One region of the Microbacterium sp. JC 701 genome, then DNA from elsewhere that is predicted to be linked to it. Evidence: predicted binding sites of a transcription regulator. Region 1 holds the regulator's gene; the other holds the start of a gene.
The links. Region 1 encodes HspR, which represses chaperone genes until heat shock. Its sites were predicted from a motif close to AAGTTGAGTCNNNNNGACTCAACTT; they were not measured.
Positions count from the first base shown of each region.

Region 2: the regulator HspR is predicted to act here: its motif matches at 6,057-6,081, upstream of LPW41_RS13775 (Hsp20/alpha crystallin family protein).

Region 1 covers NZ_JAJNCV010000001.1:79,398-88,735, reverse strand. The annotation lists gene LPW41_RS00420 (DEAD/DEAH box helicase) at 1-1,157, shown strand, start outside; gene dnaK (molecular chaperone DnaK) at 1,775-3,646, shown strand; gene LPW41_RS00410 (nucleotide exchange factor GrpE) at 3,656-4,291, shown strand; gene LPW41_RS00405 (DnaJ C-terminal domain-containing protein) at 4,300-5,280, shown strand; gene LPW41_RS00400 (heat shock protein transcriptional repressor HspR) at 5,372-5,809, shown strand; gene LPW41_RS00395 (hypothetical protein) at 5,954-6,547, opposite strand; gene LPW41_RS00390 (ABC transporter ATP-binding protein) at 6,707-8,434, shown strand; gene LPW41_RS00385 (ABC transporter ATP-binding protein) at 8,431-9,338, shown strand, end outside.
Region 2 covers NZ_JAJNCV010000003.1:395,039-404,376, reverse strand. The annotation lists gene LPW41_RS13805 (glycosyltransferase) at 1-940, shown strand, start outside; gene LPW41_RS13800 (type III polyketide synthase) at 1,020-2,114, shown strand; gene LPW41_RS13795 (methyltransferase domain-containing protein) at 2,153-2,818, shown strand; gene LPW41_RS13790 (NAD(P)/FAD-dependent oxidoreductase) at 2,805-3,923, shown strand; gene LPW41_RS13785 (UbiA family prenyltransferase) at 3,934-4,767, opposite strand; gene LPW41_RS13780 (SDR family oxidoreductase) at 5,038-5,928, shown strand; gene LPW41_RS13775 (Hsp20/alpha crystallin family protein) at 6,132-6,587, shown strand; gene LPW41_RS13770 (sugar ABC transporter ATPase) at 6,656-6,997, opposite strand; gene LPW41_RS13765 (NAD(P)/FAD-dependent oxidoreductase) at 7,188-8,408, shown strand; gene LPW41_RS13760 (SRPBCC family protein) at 8,523-8,975, shown strand; gene LPW41_RS13755 (aldo/keto reductase) at 9,041-9,338, opposite strand, start outside.

The DNA of each region.
Region 1 (9,338 bases):
CGGCCACGATGCCGGCGCAGATCCGCCGCATCTCGGCGCAGTACCTGAACAACCCCGAAGAGATCACGGTCAAGACCAAGACCGCGACTTCGACGAACATCACCCAGCGCTACCTGATCGTGTCGTACCAGCAGAAGATCGACGCCCTCACGCGCATCCTCGAGGTCGAGAACTTCGAGGGCATGATCGTCTTCACCCGCACCAAGAACGAGACCGAGACCGTCGCCGAGAAGCTGCGCGCCCGCGGCTACACCGCCGCCGCGATCAACGGCGATGTCGCCCAGGTGCAGCGCGAGCGCACGGTCAACCAGCTCAAGAGCGGCAAGCTCGACATCCTCGTCGCCACCGACGTGGCCGCGCGCGGTCTCGACGTCGACCGCATCAGTCACGTCGTCAACTACGACCTGCCGATCGACACCGAGTCGTACGTGCACCGCATCGGCCGCACGGGCCGCGCCGGCCGCACCGGTGACGCGATCAGCTTCGTCACCCCGCGCGAGCGCCGCATGCTCACCGCGATCGAGAAGGCGACGCGCCAGCCGCTGACCGAGATGTCGCTGCCGAGCGTCGACGACGTCAACGCCACGCGCCTGACGCGCTTCGACGACGCCATCACCACGGCCCTCGAAGACACCGCCGCGATCGCGACGTTCCGCGACGTCGTCGCGCACTACGTGGCGCACCACGACGTGCCCGAGGCCGACGTGGCCGCAGCTCTCGCCGTGGTCGCGCAGGGTGACACTCCGCTGCTGCTCGAGGCCGAGGCCTTCCGCCAGCAGCGCTTCGACACCGAGCGTCCCGCCCGCGACGGCGGTTCGCGCGACGGCGGATCCCGCGACGCCGGCCCGCGCCGCGACACCTCCGGTCGCTTCGCGACGTACCGCATCGCGGTGGGTCGTCGTCAGCGCGTCGAGCCCCGTCAGATCGTCGGCGCCCTCGCCAACGAGGGCGGCCTGCGTCGCAACGACTTCGGTGCGATCCAGATCCGTCAGGACTTCTCGCTCGTCGAACTGCCCGTCGACCTGTCGAACGACACGATCGACCGCCTCGCCGACACTCGCATCTCGGGCCAGCTCATCGACCTGCGCCTCGACGCCGGCGGTCGCTCGGCCAAGCGCAGCGACCGGCCGCAGCGCCGCGATCGCGACCGCGACTGAGCCGCGTTCGCGGTCGAGACCGCGACTGAGTCACGTTCGCGGTCGAAACCGCGACTGAGTCACAGCATCCGTTCGACGCCCCCGTACCCCGTTGAGGGTGCGGGGGCGTCGTGCGTGGTGGGGGTGCGAGCGCGGGTGTGGTGGCGGGTGCGTTTTGCGCGAGCCATGTCCCACTTTTGGTTACCTGGGGGCCGCCTGAGCCGCCATTTTTGGGACGTGGTCTGCCCAGATGGGGACATGGGTGGGCGGGGGTGACCGCTCCGGTCTTTTCCGACCATGTCCCACTTTTGGCTGCCTGGGGGCCGCTCGGGCCGCCATTTTTGGGACATGGTTTGCGTAGATCGGGACATGGTCTGCACAGATCGGGACATGGGTGGAGGGATGCCGAAACACCGGGGCAGCGCGGGGCCGCCCGGGATCGCCTGGGCCGCGCGGGGCTGGACGCGCAGGGTGACCGCGCCCATCGGCATCCGGAAGTTGAGCCAATTCATATCAAGTCGCCTTGACCTCGCGGAGGGGGTCGGATAACCTTGAGTCATCGCGGCTCAACCCGCGCAGAGACTTTCACCAGAACCCCGAGTGCGGCAACGGCCGTGCTCACAAGCAAGGAGACACATATGCCCCGTGCAGTGGGAATCGACCTCGGTACGACCAACTCCGTCGTGAGCGTGCTCGAGGGTGGCGAGCCCAAGGTCATCGCCAACGCCGAGGGTTTCCGTACGACCCCCTCGGTCGTCGCGTACACGAAGGACGGCGAGGTGCTCGTCGGCGAGACCGCCAAGCGCCAGGCCGTCACCAACGTCGACCGCACCATCTCCAGCGTGAAGCGCCACATGGGCACCACCTGGAGCTTCGACGTCGACGGCAAGAAGTGGACGCCGCAGGAGATCTCGGCCCGCATCCTGCAGAAGCTCAAGCGCGACGCCGAGGAGTACCTCGGCGACAGCGTGACCGACGCGGTCATCACCGTCCCCGCGTACTTCAACGACGCCGAGCGTCAGGCCACCAAGGAGGCCGGTGAGATCGCGGGCCTCAACGTGCTGCGCATCATCAACGAGCCCACCGCCGCGGCCCTCGCGTACGGCCTCGACAAGGGCAAGGAAGACGAGCTCATCCTCGTCTTCGACCTCGGTGGTGGAACCTTCGACGTCTCGCTGCTCGAGGTGGGCAAGGACGACGACTTCTCCACGATCCAGGTGCGCGCCACCTCGGGTGACAACCGCCTCGGTGGAGACGACTGGGACCAGCGCGTCGTCGACTACCTCATCAAGCAGTTCAAGGACACGACCGGCGTCGACGTCTCGGCCGACAAGATCGCCCTGCAGCGTCTGAAGGAAGCGGCCGAGCAGGCCAAGAAGGAGCTGTCGAGCTCGACCTCGACCAGCATCAACCTGCCGTACCTGTCGCTCACCGACACGGGCCCCGTCTCGCTCAGCGAGACCCTCACGCGCGCCAAGTTCGAGGACCTCACCAAAGACCTCCTCGACCGCACCCGCAAGCCCTTCTCCGACGTCATCCGCGAGGCCGGCGTCAAGGTCGACGACATCGCCCACGTGGTGCTCGTCGGCGGCTCGACCCGCATGCCCGCGGTCGCCGAGCTGGTCAAGAAGGAGACCGGCAAGGACGCCAACAAGGGCGTGAACCCCGACGAGGTCGTGGCCGTGGGCGCAGCCCTGCAGGCCGGTGTCCTCAAGGGTGAGCGCAAGGACGTCCTGCTCATCGACGTCACCCCCCTGAGCCTCGGCATCGAGACCAAGGGCGGCATCATGACCAAGCTCATCGAGCGCAACACGGCCATCCCGACCAAGCGCAGCGAGACCTTCACCACCGCCGACGACAACCAGCCGTCGGTCGCGATCCAGGTCTTCCAGGGCGAGCGCGAGTTCACCCGCGACAACAAGCCGCTCGGCACCTTCGAGCTCACCGGCATCGCGCCGGCTCCCCGCGGCATCCCGCAGGTGGAGGTCACCTTCGACATCGACGCCAACGGCATCGTGCACGTCTCGGCGAAGGACAAGGGCACCGGCAAGGAGCAGTCGATGACCATCACGGGCGGCTCGTCGCTGCCCAAGGAGGACATCGAGCGCATGGTGCGCGAGGCCGAAGAGAACGCGGCCGACGACAAGAAGCGCCGCGAGTCCGCCGAGACCCGCAACCAGGCCGAGACCTTGTCGTACTCGATCGAGAAGCTCATCAAGGAGAACGACGACAAGCTCCCCGCCGAGGTCAAGACCGAGGTGCAGGGCGACGTCGACGCGCTCAAGACGGCTCTCGCCGGTGACGACGACGACGCGGTCAAGACCGCGTTCGACAAGCTGAACGCCAGCCAGGGCAAGCTCGGCGAGGCCATCTACGCCTCTTCGCAGGCCGCCGGCGAGCCCGCCGACCCCAACGTGGGCCAGCCCGGCAACGGTGAGACGCCGAACCCCGAGGAAGACGTCATCGACGCCGAGGTCGTCGACGACGAGAACCCCGACGAGAAGAAGTAAGCGGAGACCATGGCACACAAGGACGACGAACAGCCCACGGGCTCGGGCGCCGGTCCTGACGAGACGGGGCCGGAGGAGAACACCTCCGGCCCCGCGCCGTCGGGCGACCAGCCTGAGTCTTCGGAATCGGATGCCGATGGCTTGACCATCGACGACATCCTCGGCGCCGAGCAGACGCCCGAGGCGGCCGCAGAAGGAGCCTCCGACAAGGAGGCCTCGCTGCTGATCGACCTCAAGCGTCTGCAGGCCGAGTACGCCAACTACCGTCGGCGCACCGAGGAGCAGCGCGAGCGCGAGATCGAGCGCGCCAAGGGCGAGGCCGTGAAGGGCCTGTTGCCCGTCATGGACGACCTCGACCGCGCCGCCAAGCACGGTGACCTCGTCGAGGGCAGCCCCCTCTCCGCGATCGGCGACAAGGTGCGCGCCGTGGCCGAGCGCCTCGGTGTGGTGTCGTACGGCGCCGTGGGCGACGTGTTCGACCCGCAGCAGCACGAGGCAATCTTCCAGGCCCCGACTCCCGGCGTGACCGAGACCACGATCCTCGAGGTCGTCGAGGTCGGCTACCGCCTCGGTTCGGTCGAACTGCGACCGGCCAAGGTCGTCGTCGCCGTGCCGGCCGACCCTTCGACAGGCTCAGGGACCTAAGGGGAGCTATGGCGAGTCAGGACTGGTTCGACAAGGACTTCTACAAAGTCCTCGGTGTCGACAAGAGCGTCAGCGCTGCCGATCTGAAGAAGACGTATCGCAAGCTCGCGCGCCAGTACCACCCCGACTCGAACCCGGGAGACGCGAAGGCCGAAGCGAAGTTCAAGGAGATCAGCGAGGCCTACTCGGTGCTCAACGACCCCGAGCAGCGCGAGGAGTACGACCAGATCCGGGCCATGGGCTCGGGGGCGCGCTTCTCGGCTCCCGGGGCCGGGGCGGGTGGCGGTTTCGACGACGTCTTCAGTCGGTTCGGACAGGGCCGGCAGGCGCCGTCGGGCGGCTTCGACGACTTCTTCACGATGTTCGATCAGCAGGGCGGGGGCTTCGGTTCCGGCCGGTTCGGTCAGACGACCGGCGGATTCCGCGGCTTCGGCGGGCCTCAGAAGGGCTCCGACGTCACCGCGCGCACGACGATCGACTTCGTCACCGCGGCAAAGGGAGAGACCATCACCCTCGCGGGTGAAGACAACGTGCCCTTCAAGGTGAAGATCCCCGCCGGTGTGTCCGACGGGCAGAAGATCCGGCTGCGGGGCCGCGGGCGCAAGTCGCCCGACGGCGGCGAGAGCGGCGACATCGTCGTGACCGTGGCCGTGCGTCCCCACCCGGTCTTCACGCGTGACGGACTCAACCTGCGCATCACCGTGCCCGTCACCTTCACCGAGGCGGCACTGGGTGCGACGATCGAAGTGCCGACGCTCGGGGGAGACCCCGTGCGTCTGCGCGTGGCCCCCGGCACCCCGTCGGGGCGCGTGCTCCGCGTCAAGGGTCGCGGAATCTCGACCACGAAGGGCACCGGCGACCTGCTCGCCGAGGTCCAGGTCGCGGTGCCTGCCCACCTCGACGACGCGGCGCGCGAAGCCCTCGAGCGTTTCCATGAGCTCGAACCGAAAGAGAACCCCCGCGCCGACCTGATGTCGAAGGCGCGATAAACACACGCGAGTCGCCGAGGTTCTCGGCATCCGATACGACAGGATGCCGAGAACCCGGCACCGCACCCGGCACGACGGAAGAGGTGAAGACGTGTCCGAAAGAGAGATCGACGAAGACGCCCCGATCTTCGCCATCGCCGCAGCCGCCGAGCTGTCGAACATGCACCCGCAGACGCTGCGGCAATACGACAGGCTCGGCCTCGTCGTACCCGCACGCACGCAGGGCGGTTCGCGGCGTTACTCGAGCCGTCACGTGCAGCAGCTGCGCGAGGTCGCGCGCCTGTCGGGTGAGGGCATGAGCCTTCCCGCCATCGCACGTCTGCTGGCGCTCGAGGAGCGGGTTCACGAGCTCGCGCGCCGCGTGAACGACCTCGAGCGTCAGCTCACGATCGAGCGCCAGTCGCGTCCCGGCGCCCGCGTCTTCGCGGCCGGCGCCACCGGTTCGGTCGTCACGCTGCGCCATGGGGCGCGCGTGCGCCGTGCCACCGACATCGTGCTGTGGCGTCCGCGCGACATGCACGACGACTGACCCGACCCGGCGGAGGTCCCTCAACGGGTCGAGGTCCCTGAGCGCGTAGAGGTCCCTGAGCGCGTAGAGGTCCCTGAGCTTGTCGAAGGGACCCGGATGCCGCGGGCGCGCGGCGCTTCGACGGGCTCAGCCACGTCTCTCGCGTCAGGCCGGATCGATCCGCAGCACGGTCGGCGCCTCGCCTAGCTGAAGATCGTCGACCACACGGATCGTGCGTGCCACGGCATCCACCGCGTCGATGACCGTGCCGAAGCGCTGGCGGTCCGAGCACACGGCGGTGACGGTCACGAAGTGCGAGCCGGTGTCCCACGTGTACGTGGCGAACGGCGGCGTCTTCGGATCGCTCGGCAGGGGCATCGCGAGCTTCTCGCCGACGCCGAGGTGCGGATTGCGGAACGACTCGGTGTCGTCGTACTCCATCGGCATCATCGCCCGCGCCGTGCGCAGCTGCGGTGTGGCCTCCTGCAGCTGCGCCATGACGACGAGCAGTTCGGGGTCGCTCTTCCATACCCACACAAGCACGCGCCCGCCCGCGCGGCGCATGAGCAGCGGCGCCGCCTGGCTCAGGATCCACGCGAAAGCCCCGCCGCCGGGGCGGGGCGCAGCGCCGGCGGCCTGATTGGCCTGGCTGAGCAGCATTCCGATCGCCGCCTTACGGTGGCGGCGGCCGCGGAATCCGAGGGAACCGGTCACGGGCACCCAGAGGTCGGCGGGAGCGTCGGCCTGCAGTCGAGACATGCGCTCAGCCTACGATCCGGGGCCTGGGAGACGGATGCCGATCGACCGCGTTCGCGACGGGAGAACGCTCCCACGGCTGGAGGGGTCGCCGATGTCGGAGGTCGGTGCCAGGCTGTAGTCCGCGGTCATCGCGACCGCGTCGATCTCTCGGAGGGCCTCGTGCTCGGCAAACTCCTCATCCGTTACCTCTCGCGCTATCGCTGGCTGCTGGTCGCCATCCTCGTCTTCCAGGCCGCGTCCGCGGTCGCGACGCTGTACCTGCCGCGTCTGAACGCCGACATCATCAACCTCGGCGTCGCCCAGGGCGACACCGGCTTCATCTGGTCGCGCGGCGGGCTCATGCTCGTCATCTCGCTCGGGCAGATCGTGGCATCCGTGATCGCCACGTATTTCGCCGCGCGGGCGGCGATGGCCGCCGGCCGCGACATCCGCCTCGATGTCTTCGAGCGCGTCAGCGGCTTCTCCGAGCGCGAGCTGTCGCAGTTCGGCGCGGGGTCGCTGATCACCCGCAACACCAACGACGTGCAGCAGGTGCAGATGCTCGCGATGATGGGCGCCACCATGCTCGTCAGCGCCCCGCTGCTGGCCATCGGCGGCATCATCATGGCGCTGCAGCAAGACGTCGGACTCAGCTGGCTCATCGCGGTGGCCGTGCCCGTGCTGGTCATCGCCGCCGGCCTCATCATCGCGCGCATGGTCCCGTTGTTCCGCAGCTACCAGACCAAGCTCGACGGCGTGAACCGCGTCATGCGCGAGCAGCTCACCGGCGTGCGCGTCGTGCGCGCCTTCGTGCGCGAGCGCATCGAAGAAGAGCGCTTCCGAGAGGCCAACACCGACATCCTCGTCGTCGGTCGCAAGGTTGGCTCGCTCTTCGTGCTGCTGTTCCCCCTCGCGATGCTCGTGCTCAACGTCACCGTGGTGGGCGTCATCTGGTTCGGGGGCATCCAGGTCGACGCCGGCGGGGTCGAGATCGGCACCCTGTTCGCCTTCATCCAGTACGTCGCGCAGATCCTCGGCGGCGTGCTGATGGCCAGCTTCATGACGGTGATGATTCCTCGCGCCGCGGTCTCGGCCGAACGCATCGGCGAGGTGCTCGACAGCCGCTCGACTCTCGAGCGTCCGGCGAACCCCGTCGAGCGCCTGCCCGAACCGGGTGCGGTCGAGTTCGACGACGTCGCCTTCGCCTATCCGGGCGCCGAGTCGCCGGTCGTCTCGGGTATCAGCTTCACGGCGCGCCCCGGCGAGACCGTCGCGATCGTCGGCTCGACCGGCGCCGGCAAGACGACCCTCGTCTCGCTCATCCCGCGGCTGTTCGACGTGACCTCCGGCGCCGTGCGCGTCGGCGGAGTCGACGTTCGCGAGGCCGACCTCGACGTGCTGTGGAAGAGCATCGGTCTCGTACCGCAGCGTCCGTTCCTGTTCAGCGGCACGGTGGCATCCAACCTGCGTTTCGGTCGCGAAGAGGCCACCGACGACGAGCTGTGGCACGCCCTCGAGATCGCGCAGGGTCGCGACTTCGTCGAAGCGATGGACGGAAAGCTCGAGGGGCGCATCGCCCAGGGCGGAACGAACGTCTCGGGCGGCCAGCGCCAGCGCCTCGCCATCGCGCGGGCGATCGTCCACCGGCCGGCCGTGCTGGTCTTCGACGACTCGTTCTCGGCGCTCGACCTGAGCACCGACGCTCGATTGCGACAAGCCCTGTGGCGCGAGCTCCCCGAGGTGACGAAGATCGTCGTCGCGCAGCGCGTGTCGACCATCACGGGCGCCGACCGCATCATGGTGCTCGAAGACGGCCGCATGGCCGGCCTCGGCACGCACGACGAGCTGCTGGCCACCAGCGCCACCTACCGCGAGATCGTCGAGTCGCAGCTGGGGGTCGAGGCATGAGCACCGCAGACGCCCTCACCGAAGAAGAACGCGCCGAACTCGAGCTCGCCGAGCAGGCGCGCCTGAACTCCGGCAGCTGGGCCAGCGTCGCGCCCGGCAAGGCCTCGAACTTCGGGCCGAGCTTCCGGCGCCTCATCGGCCTCCTCCGGCCGTACGCCGCCGCTTTCGTGTTCGTGTCGATCCTCGGCGCGATCGGCGTCGTGCTCGCCGTGCTCGCTCCTCGCGTGCTCGGAGACGCGACCAACATCATCTTCGAAGGCGTGGTCTCGAGGGGACTCGCTCAGCAGTTCCCCGCCGGCACCTCGCAGGCCGAGGTCGTCGACGCCCTGCAGGCCGCGGGGCAGAACGACATCGCCAACATCGTCGGCGCGATGGGCAACTTCTCCGTCGGCGCCGGCGTCGACTTCGACGCCCTGCGCGTCGTGATCGTGACGGTGCTCGCGATCTACGTCGGCTCGTCGCTGCTGTCGTGGATCCAGGGCTACGTCATCAACGTCATCATGGTCCGCACCATGTGGCGCCTGCGCGAAGACGTCGAGGCCAAGATCAACCGTCTGCCCCTGTCGTACTTCGACCGCGTGCAGCGCGGAGAACTGATCTCCCGGGTCACCAACGACATCGACAACATCACGCAGACGATGCAGCAGTCGCTCTCCAGCGCGCTCACGTCGGTGCTCACCGTCGTCGGTGTGCTCATCATGATGTTCACGATCTCGTGGCAGCTCGCTCTCGTCGCCCTCGTCTCGCTGCCGCTCATGGCGGTGATCTTCGGCGTCATCGGACCGAAGTCGCAGAAGGCGTTCGGCGAGCAGTGGAAGAAGGTCGGCCGCCTCAACGCCCGCGTCGAGGAGTCGTTCTCGGGCCACGCGCTGGTCAAGGTCTACGGCCGCGAGAAGGACGCGCG
Region 2 (9,338 bases), on a different contig from region 1:
CGAGGAGTTCACCGCGACCGAGCTCGCCCGGGCCGCCGCCCTGTTCACCGAGGCCGACGTCGTGCTCTCTCTGAAGGAGCAGCCGCTCAGCCTCGTCGTCGCGCTGGAGCGTGCAGGTCTGCTCCCCGACCGCCCGATCGCCGCGTGCCTGCACCGCTCCGACCCGACGCACTCCGGCCCCGCTCTCGAGTGGTTGACGGATGCCGCGGGCAGCGGCGCCGTGACCGCCACGATCTCGTGCGCCGAATCGACCTCGCTCGCCTACGCGAACGCCGGTGTCGTCGCCCGCGAGGCGCGGGTGATCGACAACGGCATCGACACGCGACGCTTCCGCCCCGGCACGCGCGTGCAGCGCCGGCGCATCCGCGCGGGCCTCGGCATCCCCGACTCCGCCCCCGTCGTGCTGCTCGCCGCGCGGTTCGACGCGATGAAGGACCCCGGGCTCTTCCTCCGCGCGGTCGCCACGCACGCGCGTCGCGCGCCCGGAGCGCACTACGTCATGTGCGGCTCGGGCATGACGGCCGACAACCCCGCGTTCCGCGCCCTGCGGGCCGAGAGCGGAGTGGGCGAGTCGGTGAACCTGCACGCGCTCGGGCTGCGCGAGGACATGCCCGAGCTGTACCGGATCGCCGACATCGTCGCCCTCACGAGTGCCTTCGGCGAGGCCTCGCCGCTCTGTCTCGTCGAGGGGGCGGCATCCGGAGCCGTTCCCGTCACCACCGACGTCGGCGACGCCGCGCGCATGATCGACGGGTTCGGCCTGGTCACCGCCCGCGACGAGTCGTCGATCGTGGCGGCGTGGACCCACGCCCTCGCCCACCGGCCCGCCCTGCGCGCCGCGGCCGTCGCCGCCCGCGGGCGCCTCGACCGCCGGCGCATGATCGACGACTACCGCGGAGCCATCGCGGGGCTGCTGTTGGCGGACCTGGTCGCCGTCTGAGGCGCTGGCACGAGAATCGGCGCACGACAACCGGTCTCCGATCCGCGCCCGGTCGGGTGAAACCGTGTCAAGGTGAGGCATGACCGCCCGCATCGTGTCGATCGGCACGGCCCTGCCCGATACCCGTGTCTCCCAGTCGACATTGCGCGACCTGTTCGCCGCGCAACCCGGGTTCGACCGCAAGAGCCAGCGCCTCGTCGGCGCGGCGTTCGACGCCGCCGCCATCGACACTCGCCACGTCGTGCTGCCGCAGCTGGCGGGCACCGAGGTCGAGGGGCTCCCGGTGCGCGACGGCGACACCCTGCTGATGCCCCCGACGGGAGCGCGCAACGATGAGTACCGCCGCCGTGCGCCCGCCCTCTTCGCCGCGGCTGCCGGGGAGGCGCTGTCGGGCTCGGGGTACGGGGCCGACGCGGTGACCCACGTCGTGACGGTGTCGTGCACCGGCATGTTCGCCCCCGGGCCCGACTACCACCTCGTGCGCGACCTCGGACTCTCGCCGGCGGTCGAGCGCTACCACCTCGGCTTCATCGGCTGCGCGGCGGCCATTCCCGCCCTCCGTCTCGCTGCCCGCATCGTCGGCGACGACCCCGCGGCGGTCGTGCTCGTCGCATGCTGCGAGCTGTGCTCCCTGCACTGGCAGACCTCCTCGCACCCCGACCAGATCGTCGCCGCCTCGGTGTTCGCCGACGGTGCGGGAGCGGCGGTCGTGGCATCCGGAGACTCCTCGCGTGACGGCCTCGACCTCGACGGGTTCGCCACCCATGTGACCGACGACGGCGAGAAGGACATGGCCTGGACGGTCGGCGACTCGGGGTTCGAGATGACCCTGACCCCCGAGGTTCCGCGGATCATCGGTCGCGAGATCTCGACCATCGCCGACGACGTGCTGGGCGACCTCTCGGCCGTCGACGCGTGGGCCGTGCACCCGGGCGGGCGCAGCATCCTCGACCGCGTCGAGAACGCCCTGGGTCTGGATGCCAGCGCCCTCGCCCCCTCGCGCGAAGTTTTGCGCCGACACGGCAACATGTCGAGCGCGACGCTGCTGTTCATCCTGCGCGACCTGCTGGCCGATGCGGAGCGCGTCGAGGGCGACAGGGTGGCCGCCCTCGCGTTCGGGCCGGGGCTCACGGTGGAGGCGGCGCGGCTGACGATGCGCCGCACCGGCGCGTGAGCACGCTGGCCCGGCGCGACACCGCGCTGACAGAGCTGATGGACGACCCCGACTGCGACCCCCGCGCACTCGCCGCGACGTATCGGCGGTTCGACGTGGTGAACCGTCTCGTCTCGGCGTGGGGGCACGTGTACCGCACGCGGGTGCGTCCCGAGCTGCGCGCCCTGGGCCGACCGGCGCGCGTGCTCGACCTCGGATGCGGGGGCGGCGACGTCGTCGTGCGGCTGGCGGCGCTGGCCGCGCGAGACGGACTCGAGGTGGAGTGGGTCGGAGCCGACCCCGATCCGCGCGCCGTCGAGGCCGCGCGCGAGCGGCAACGATCCGGCGTGCGGTTCGTCGCGCAGGGGTCGGACGATCTGCTGTCCGCGGGCGAGAGGTTCGACCTCGTGATCTCGAACCACGTGCTGCACCATCTCGACGCCGACGGGCTGCGGCGCTTCGCCGATGACTCGCTCGCCCTCTCGCGCGGACGTGTGCTGCACGCCGACATCGCCCGCGGGCGCCTCGCCTACGCCCTGTACGCCGCGGGGATCGCCCCTCTCGCCGCCGGCACCTTCCTGCGGGTCGACGGGCTGCGCTCGATCCGGCGGAGCTATCGCGCGCCCGAGCTCGCCGCGGCCCTCGGCGCGCCCTGGCAGGTGGAGACCCCCGCGCCGTTCCGGGTGCTCGCCGTGGCTCGAGGGCGGGCGGATGCCGATGACTGAGGTGCTCGTGGTCGGCGCCGGCCCCGTGGGGCTGGCGTTGGCCGCCGACCTGCGCGCGCGGGGCGTCGACATCGCCCTCGTCGAACGTCGCACCGAGGCCGGAGCGGGAACGCGGGCGATCGGCATCCACTCCCCCGCCCTCGCCCTGCTCGAGGCCTCGGGCGCCACCGACGGGATCCTCGACCGAGCGGTGCGGATCGCGCGCGGAGAGGCCCGAGCCGACGGACGCCTGCTCGCCGCGATCCGCTTCGATCGCCTGCGGGCGCGCCACCCGTACGTGGCGGCGCTGCCGCAGTCCGACACGATCGAGGTGCTGACCGCCCTCGCCCCGCCGGTGCGGCGCGGGGTGACCGTGGAGTCGCTGCGGGCGGAGGCGGACGGCGTGCGCGTCGGCGTCGCGGGGGCCGACGACCTGCGCGCGAAGGTCGTGGTCGTGGCATCCGGATGGGCGGGACGCTCCCTCGTCTACCGCGACGGGGCCGTGCGCACCCACCACTACCCCGATCGCTACGTCATGGCCGACGTCACCGCGCCGGGAGGGCCGGTCGCCCGCGTGCACCTCGAGCGCGACGGCGTGGTCGAGTCGTTCCCCCTCCCCGACGGACGTCGGAGGCTCGTGGCCTGGGCCGGGCGGGACGAGGTTCCGGATGCCGCGGCCTTCCTGCACGACGCGGTGGCGCGCCGAACGGGGGTCGAGGTCGACACGGCCGGGGCGTCGAGCTTCGGCGTGCGACGCGCGGTGGCTCCTGCACTGCGTCGCGGCCGCGTGATCGTCGTCGGCGACGCCGCGCACGAGGTGAGCCCGATCGGCGGTCAGGGCATGAACCTCGGACTGCTCGACGCGCTCACCCTCGCCCCGCTGCTCGCGCCATGGGTGCGCGGGGGCGACGAGACCGGTCTGGATCGCTGGCAGCGCGACCGCCTCGCGTCGGCCCGGCACGCCGCGCGCCTCGCCTTCCTCAACACCCTGCTGGGCCGCGCCTCCGGCCCGCGGGCGCACGCGGCCCGTTCCGCCGCGCTCCGCACCGCTCTGCGCGGACCGGGTGGCGCGCTGTTCACCCGGGCCTACGCGATGCGCCTCGACCGGGCGGCATCCGGAACCTGACGAGCAGTTCTCACGCGATGACGAGCTGGGCGGCCAGCAGGAGGGCCGCGAGCATCGTCATCTGGAACACCGCGCGTCCCGGGGGCCGCACCAGCACGAGCACCGCGGTGACGACCGCGACCACGACCACGGCCGCGAAGAACACCGCCCCGACGGCATCCGCCCCACCCGACGGCCCGAGCAGCACCGCCAGAGCTCCGACGACGATCCCGGCCGCGGCGATCAGCACCGACCCGCGGGCACCGAGGCGGTGCGGCAACCCGCGCACGCCCGTGCGGCGGTCATCGTCGAGGTCGCGCACGACGTTGGTGAGGTGCACGGCGGCGCCGAGCGCGGCTCCCGCCAGTGCCGCCCACGGCGCGGCGAGCGCCGGGTCGGGGCCGGCGAGGGTCGCGAACGAAGGGAAGAGACCGAAGCTCAGCACGAACGGCACGATCGAGAGCGGGGTCGACTTCAGGCCCGCGTTGTAGGCCCAGGCCGAGGCGAGGGCGATCGCGTGCGCCGCGACGAGAGCAGCCCCCAAGGGTGCGGAGAGCAGCAGGGCGACCACGAGGGCTCCGACGGCCACGGCCAGCGCGCGCTCGGGGGTGAGGGCTCCCCCCGCGATCGGCTTGTCGGTGCGTCCGACCGCGGCATCGCGGGCGCCGTCGATCGCGTCGTTCGACAGTCCGACCGAGACCTGCCCCGCGAACACCGCCACGACCAGCAGCCCCAGGCGCCACGGCTCGAGCCCCGCCGCGATGCCCAGCGCGAGTGAGAGGACGGTCACGACGAGCGTGGGCCCCGGATGGGTGGCCCCCCACAGGGCCCGCAGGGGCGACCTCGTGGTCGCGGCATCCGTCACGGGTCCGACGCTACCGCGCGGCGGCGGTCCGGTGGCCCGCGGCGGTGGCGGTCCGGAGGCCCGCGGCGGGGTCGCCGGGCACAACGGCGGGGATCCGGCGCAACGCGCCGCGGATCGGCATCCGGGAACGGCGTGTCCACCGGGCGGCCCGCCGGTGCGCACGGGCGTCGGCCGTCGGTACGTCAACCCCCGCGGCATCCGATCCCCTCCCGCCTACCGTCGCGAGCGCCGGGGCAGCAGCGTTCCGCAGAAGCCTCGAAGGAGACCCCGATGCCCCAGGTCGTCGTCATCACCGGAGGATCCCGCGGGATCGGCCGTGCCACCGCCCTGCGCTTCGCCCGCCAGGGGGCGCGTCTCATGCTGGTGGCCCGAGACGAGGAGGCGCTCGCGTCCGCCGCCGCGGAATGCCGCGCTCGCGGGGCCGAGGTGCAGACCGCGTCGATCGACCTCGCTCTCGCCGACGGCCCGCAGCGCGCCGCCGACATCGCCCTCCTCCGGTTCGGACGCATCGACGTGTGGGTGGCCTCGGCATCCGTCTTCTCGTACGGGTCGATCGCCGACACCCCCGATGCCGTGCGCGACCGGGTCATCGAGACCAACCTCACCGGCCACATGCGCGCGGCGCGGGCGGTGCTCCCCCACTTCCTCGCCCGCGGCACCGGGACGATCGTTTTCGTCGGCTCGCTGTACGCGCAGGTGGCGGGCCCGTACGTCTCGTCGTACGTCGCCGCGAAGCACGGCCTGCTCGGATTCACGCGGTCGCTGCGGCAGGAGATGCTCGCGCACCGCGGCATCCGGGTGAAGATCGTGCTCCCGGCGAGCATCGACACCCCCATCTACCAGCGCGCCGCCAACTCGACGGGGCGCACGCCCTTCCCTCTGCCGCCGGTGGTGTCGGCCGACCGCGTCGCCCGGGCCGTCGTGCGGGTGACGCGCGGGCCCCGTCACGAGGTCGGCGTGGGAGCGGCGCAGTTCGTGACCCGCCCCCTGCAGTTCTTCGCGCCGCGCGTGTACGACCGTTTCATCCGCACGCTGCAGCACGCGCTGGGACTGCGGCGTCGCCCCGCGCCGACGACCACCGGAGCCGTCCTCGCTCCCCAGCACGATCCCGGTGCCGTGAGCGGGGGCTGGTCGCGGATCCCGCTGCGTCGCCCGCGCTGACCGTGTCGGGAAGGGCCACGAATGCCGACGCGCACGGGGCTCGCGTCAGGGCCGATGGGCTCGGCGAGGTGCGCCGATTTCGCATGCAGGGTCTTGGCACTCTCCTGGGCCGAGTGCTAATCTGATCGCAGTTGAGCCATATGGACTCAACTTCACAGAACATCGGGGATCCGAGTCCCGACCGATCGAAAAGGAGAACGACCATGGCCACCTACGACCCCTTCCGCGACCTCGACCGCCTCGCGTCGACGCTCCTCGACGCTCGCCGCGGCGGTGGTCCGCGACGGATGCCGATGGACCTCTACCGCGACGGCGACCACTACGTGCTCGCGGCGGACCTCCCCGGTATCGACCCCGGCTCGGTCGACATCGACGTCGACGGCCAGCTGCTCACGATCCGCGCCGAGCGCACCCTCGGCTCGGGCGAGGGCGTCAAGTGGATCACGCGCGAGCGCGAGACGGCGTCGTTCGTCCGCCAGCTCAACCTCGGGCAGGGCATCGACACCGACGGCATCAGCGCGTCGTACCGCAACGGGGTGCTGAGCGTGACGATCCCGGTCAGCGAGAAGGCGAAGCCGCGCCGCATCGCCGTCTCGACCGACGAGCACGACGGTGCCATCGCGGCGCACGAGAGCACGCCTCAGCTGATCGAGCAGTAGTCCGCACGCGACGATGCCCCGGCCCCCTCATCGAGGGTCGGGGCATCGTGCGGTGTTCGCGAGACGTCTCAGAGGTCTTCGGGAGCGAGGTCGCCCTGTCCCTCTTCGCCCAGCTCGACAACGCCCGGGTCCATACCCTGCGAGTCGGTGCCGGTGGACTCGGGGTGAATGTCCTCGAGCGGGATGTCGCTGTCGTCGGCGGGGATCTCGGCCGGGTCGGCGCCCGTCGCGGTGGCAGGGTTGATGTCGTCGGGGTCGGCGCCCTCGTCGATGGCGGTCGTGGCGTCCCACTCCGCCTGGGCGGGGTCGAGCGTGGGATCGGGCTCGATGGAGGTGTCGCCGTCGCGCAGCGGCTGCACGCCCGCCATAGCCGCGTCGGAGGGAGTGGGGTCGATCGAGGCGTCGCTCATGAGAGGGTCCTTTCGTCGCAGACGCGAAGCCGCGGGTGGCGCGGCTCTCTCATCAAACGGGGCCGCGGTCATCGGCCGGTGCCCCTTGACAGGTCCCTGCGACCGTCGTCGCCGTCGTGAGCGGCACCTGTCAAGGTGCTGGCGGCGTATACGCCGATGACGCACGGTGGGACGAACGAGAGGATCCCCCATGCCCGACCCCCGTTCCGCCGTGCCCGCCCGCGCGACCCCGCGCATCGTCGTGATCGGCGGCGGCAACGCCGGACTGTCGATCGCCGGGCGCCTGCACCGCGCCCGTCTCGGCGACATCACCGTGATCGAGCCGCGGGAACAGCACGTGTTCGCTCCCCTGCAGTCCCACATCGCCGGCGGCGCCGCCCGCGCCTCGGAGGCCGTCCGCCCCCAGGCCGACGTCATCCCGCCGGGGGTGAGGTGGCTGCGCGACGAGGCGTTCACGGTCGACCCCGACGCCCGACGCGTGCACCTGGTGTCGGGCGGTCGCATCGACTACGACCAACTCGTCGTGTGCGCGGGCCTCCGCATGGCGTGGGAGCAGGTTCCGGGCCTTCCCGAGGCGATGGCGGATGCCACGGGCATCTCGAACTACGACTACGACCTGGCGGCCAAGGCCTCGCCCGCGCTCCGTGACTTCCGCTCCGGCACCGTGGTCTTCACGCAGCCACCCGAGCCCGCGTCGTGCGGAGCCGCGGCGCAGAAGCCGATGTACCTCGCCTGCGACTGGTGGCGCTCGATCGGCGTGCGCGACGGCATCCGCGTCGTCTTCGTGTGCCCCGACCCCGTACCCTTCGGCATCCCCGCCATCGACCGCGAACTTCAGCGCAAACTCGACGAGTACGGCATCGAGGTGCACTACAGCCGGGAGCTTCGAGCGGTGGATGCCGCGGCACGGACGGTGACGATCGGCCACGGCGACGCCGAGGAGACGATCGCCTACGACCTGCTGCACGCCGTCCCTCCGCAGCGGGCGCCCGAGTGGATCGCCGGCAGCGGCCTGGCGGCCCCGGACGACCCGCACGGCTTCGTCGACGTCGACCCCGAGAAGTTCCAGCACACCCGGCATCCGGAGATCTGGGCCCTCGGCGATGCCGCGACCGTCGCCACGCGCCGCTCGGGCGGAGCGATCCGCCGCCAGGCCCAGGCGCTGGTGAAGAACATGACGGCCGTGCTGGCCGGGCGCGCGCCCACGGCGACCTACAACGGGTACAGCGTGGTGCCGTTCACGGTGTCGCGCGGCACCGTCGTGTTCGCGGAGTTCGACCGCCAGGGCCGGCTGCAGCCGAGCGTCCCGTTCTGGCGCTCGCTGTATCGCGAGCGCCGGCTCTCGTGGATCGCCGACCGCCGCGTGCTTCCGTGGGTCTACTGGCACCTGATCCTGCGCGGCCGCGCCTGACGCGTCTCCCCCGCGTATAGGCCACGAGGGCCGATCCCTCAACCCCCGGGGTGCGGGCGGGTGGGCGCACGAAGACTGGGGGCAGCCCCGGAAGACACACAGGAAGAGGACACCATGGCCCAGGTCATCGAAACCATCGACGTCGACGTTCCCGTTCGCGTCGCCTACAACCAGTGGACGCAGTTCGAGGAGTTCCCCCACTTCATGAGCTTCGTGGAGTCCATCACGCAAAAGTCCGAGACCCTCACGCACTGGAAGGTCAAGATCGCCGGAGCCGAGCGCGAGTTCGACGCCGAGATCACCGAGCAGCACCCCGACGAGCGCGTCGCGTGGAACAGCGTGGGCGGCGACGAGAACCACGCCGGCGTCGTGACCTTCCACCGCCTGTCCGACACCGAGACGCGTGTCACGGTGCAGATCGACTGGGCCCCCACCGGCGTCCTCGAGAAGCTCGGTGCCGCCTTCGGCGCCGACGACCACTCGGTCAAGAAGGACCTCGACAACTTCAAGAAGTACATCGAGTCGCGCGGCACCGAATCGGGCGCCTGGCGCGGCGACGTCAGCTGACGTCACCTTCCGAACGAAAGCCGGGCTCGTCCATATGGACGGGCCCGGCTTTCGTCATGTCGGTCTCACCACTGCGGGTGGATCTCCGCCCGCAGACGCCGGTCGTACACGTCGCGCACGAGGGTGTCGAAGGCCGCGAGGTCGAAGCCGCCGTCGATCAGGTCGGCCGCGGCGGCGTTCGCGGTGGCCTGCTGCACCGAGCGGGCCCCCGGGATCACCGAGGTGATGCCTTCGCGCGACGCGATCCAGGCCAGCGTCGCCGCGGGCAGCGTCACGCCCTCGGGCAGGGCGTTCTTGAGCTCGTCGGCGGCCGCCACTCCCTCGTCGAACGGCACGCCCGAGAAGGTCTCGCCCTTGTCGAAC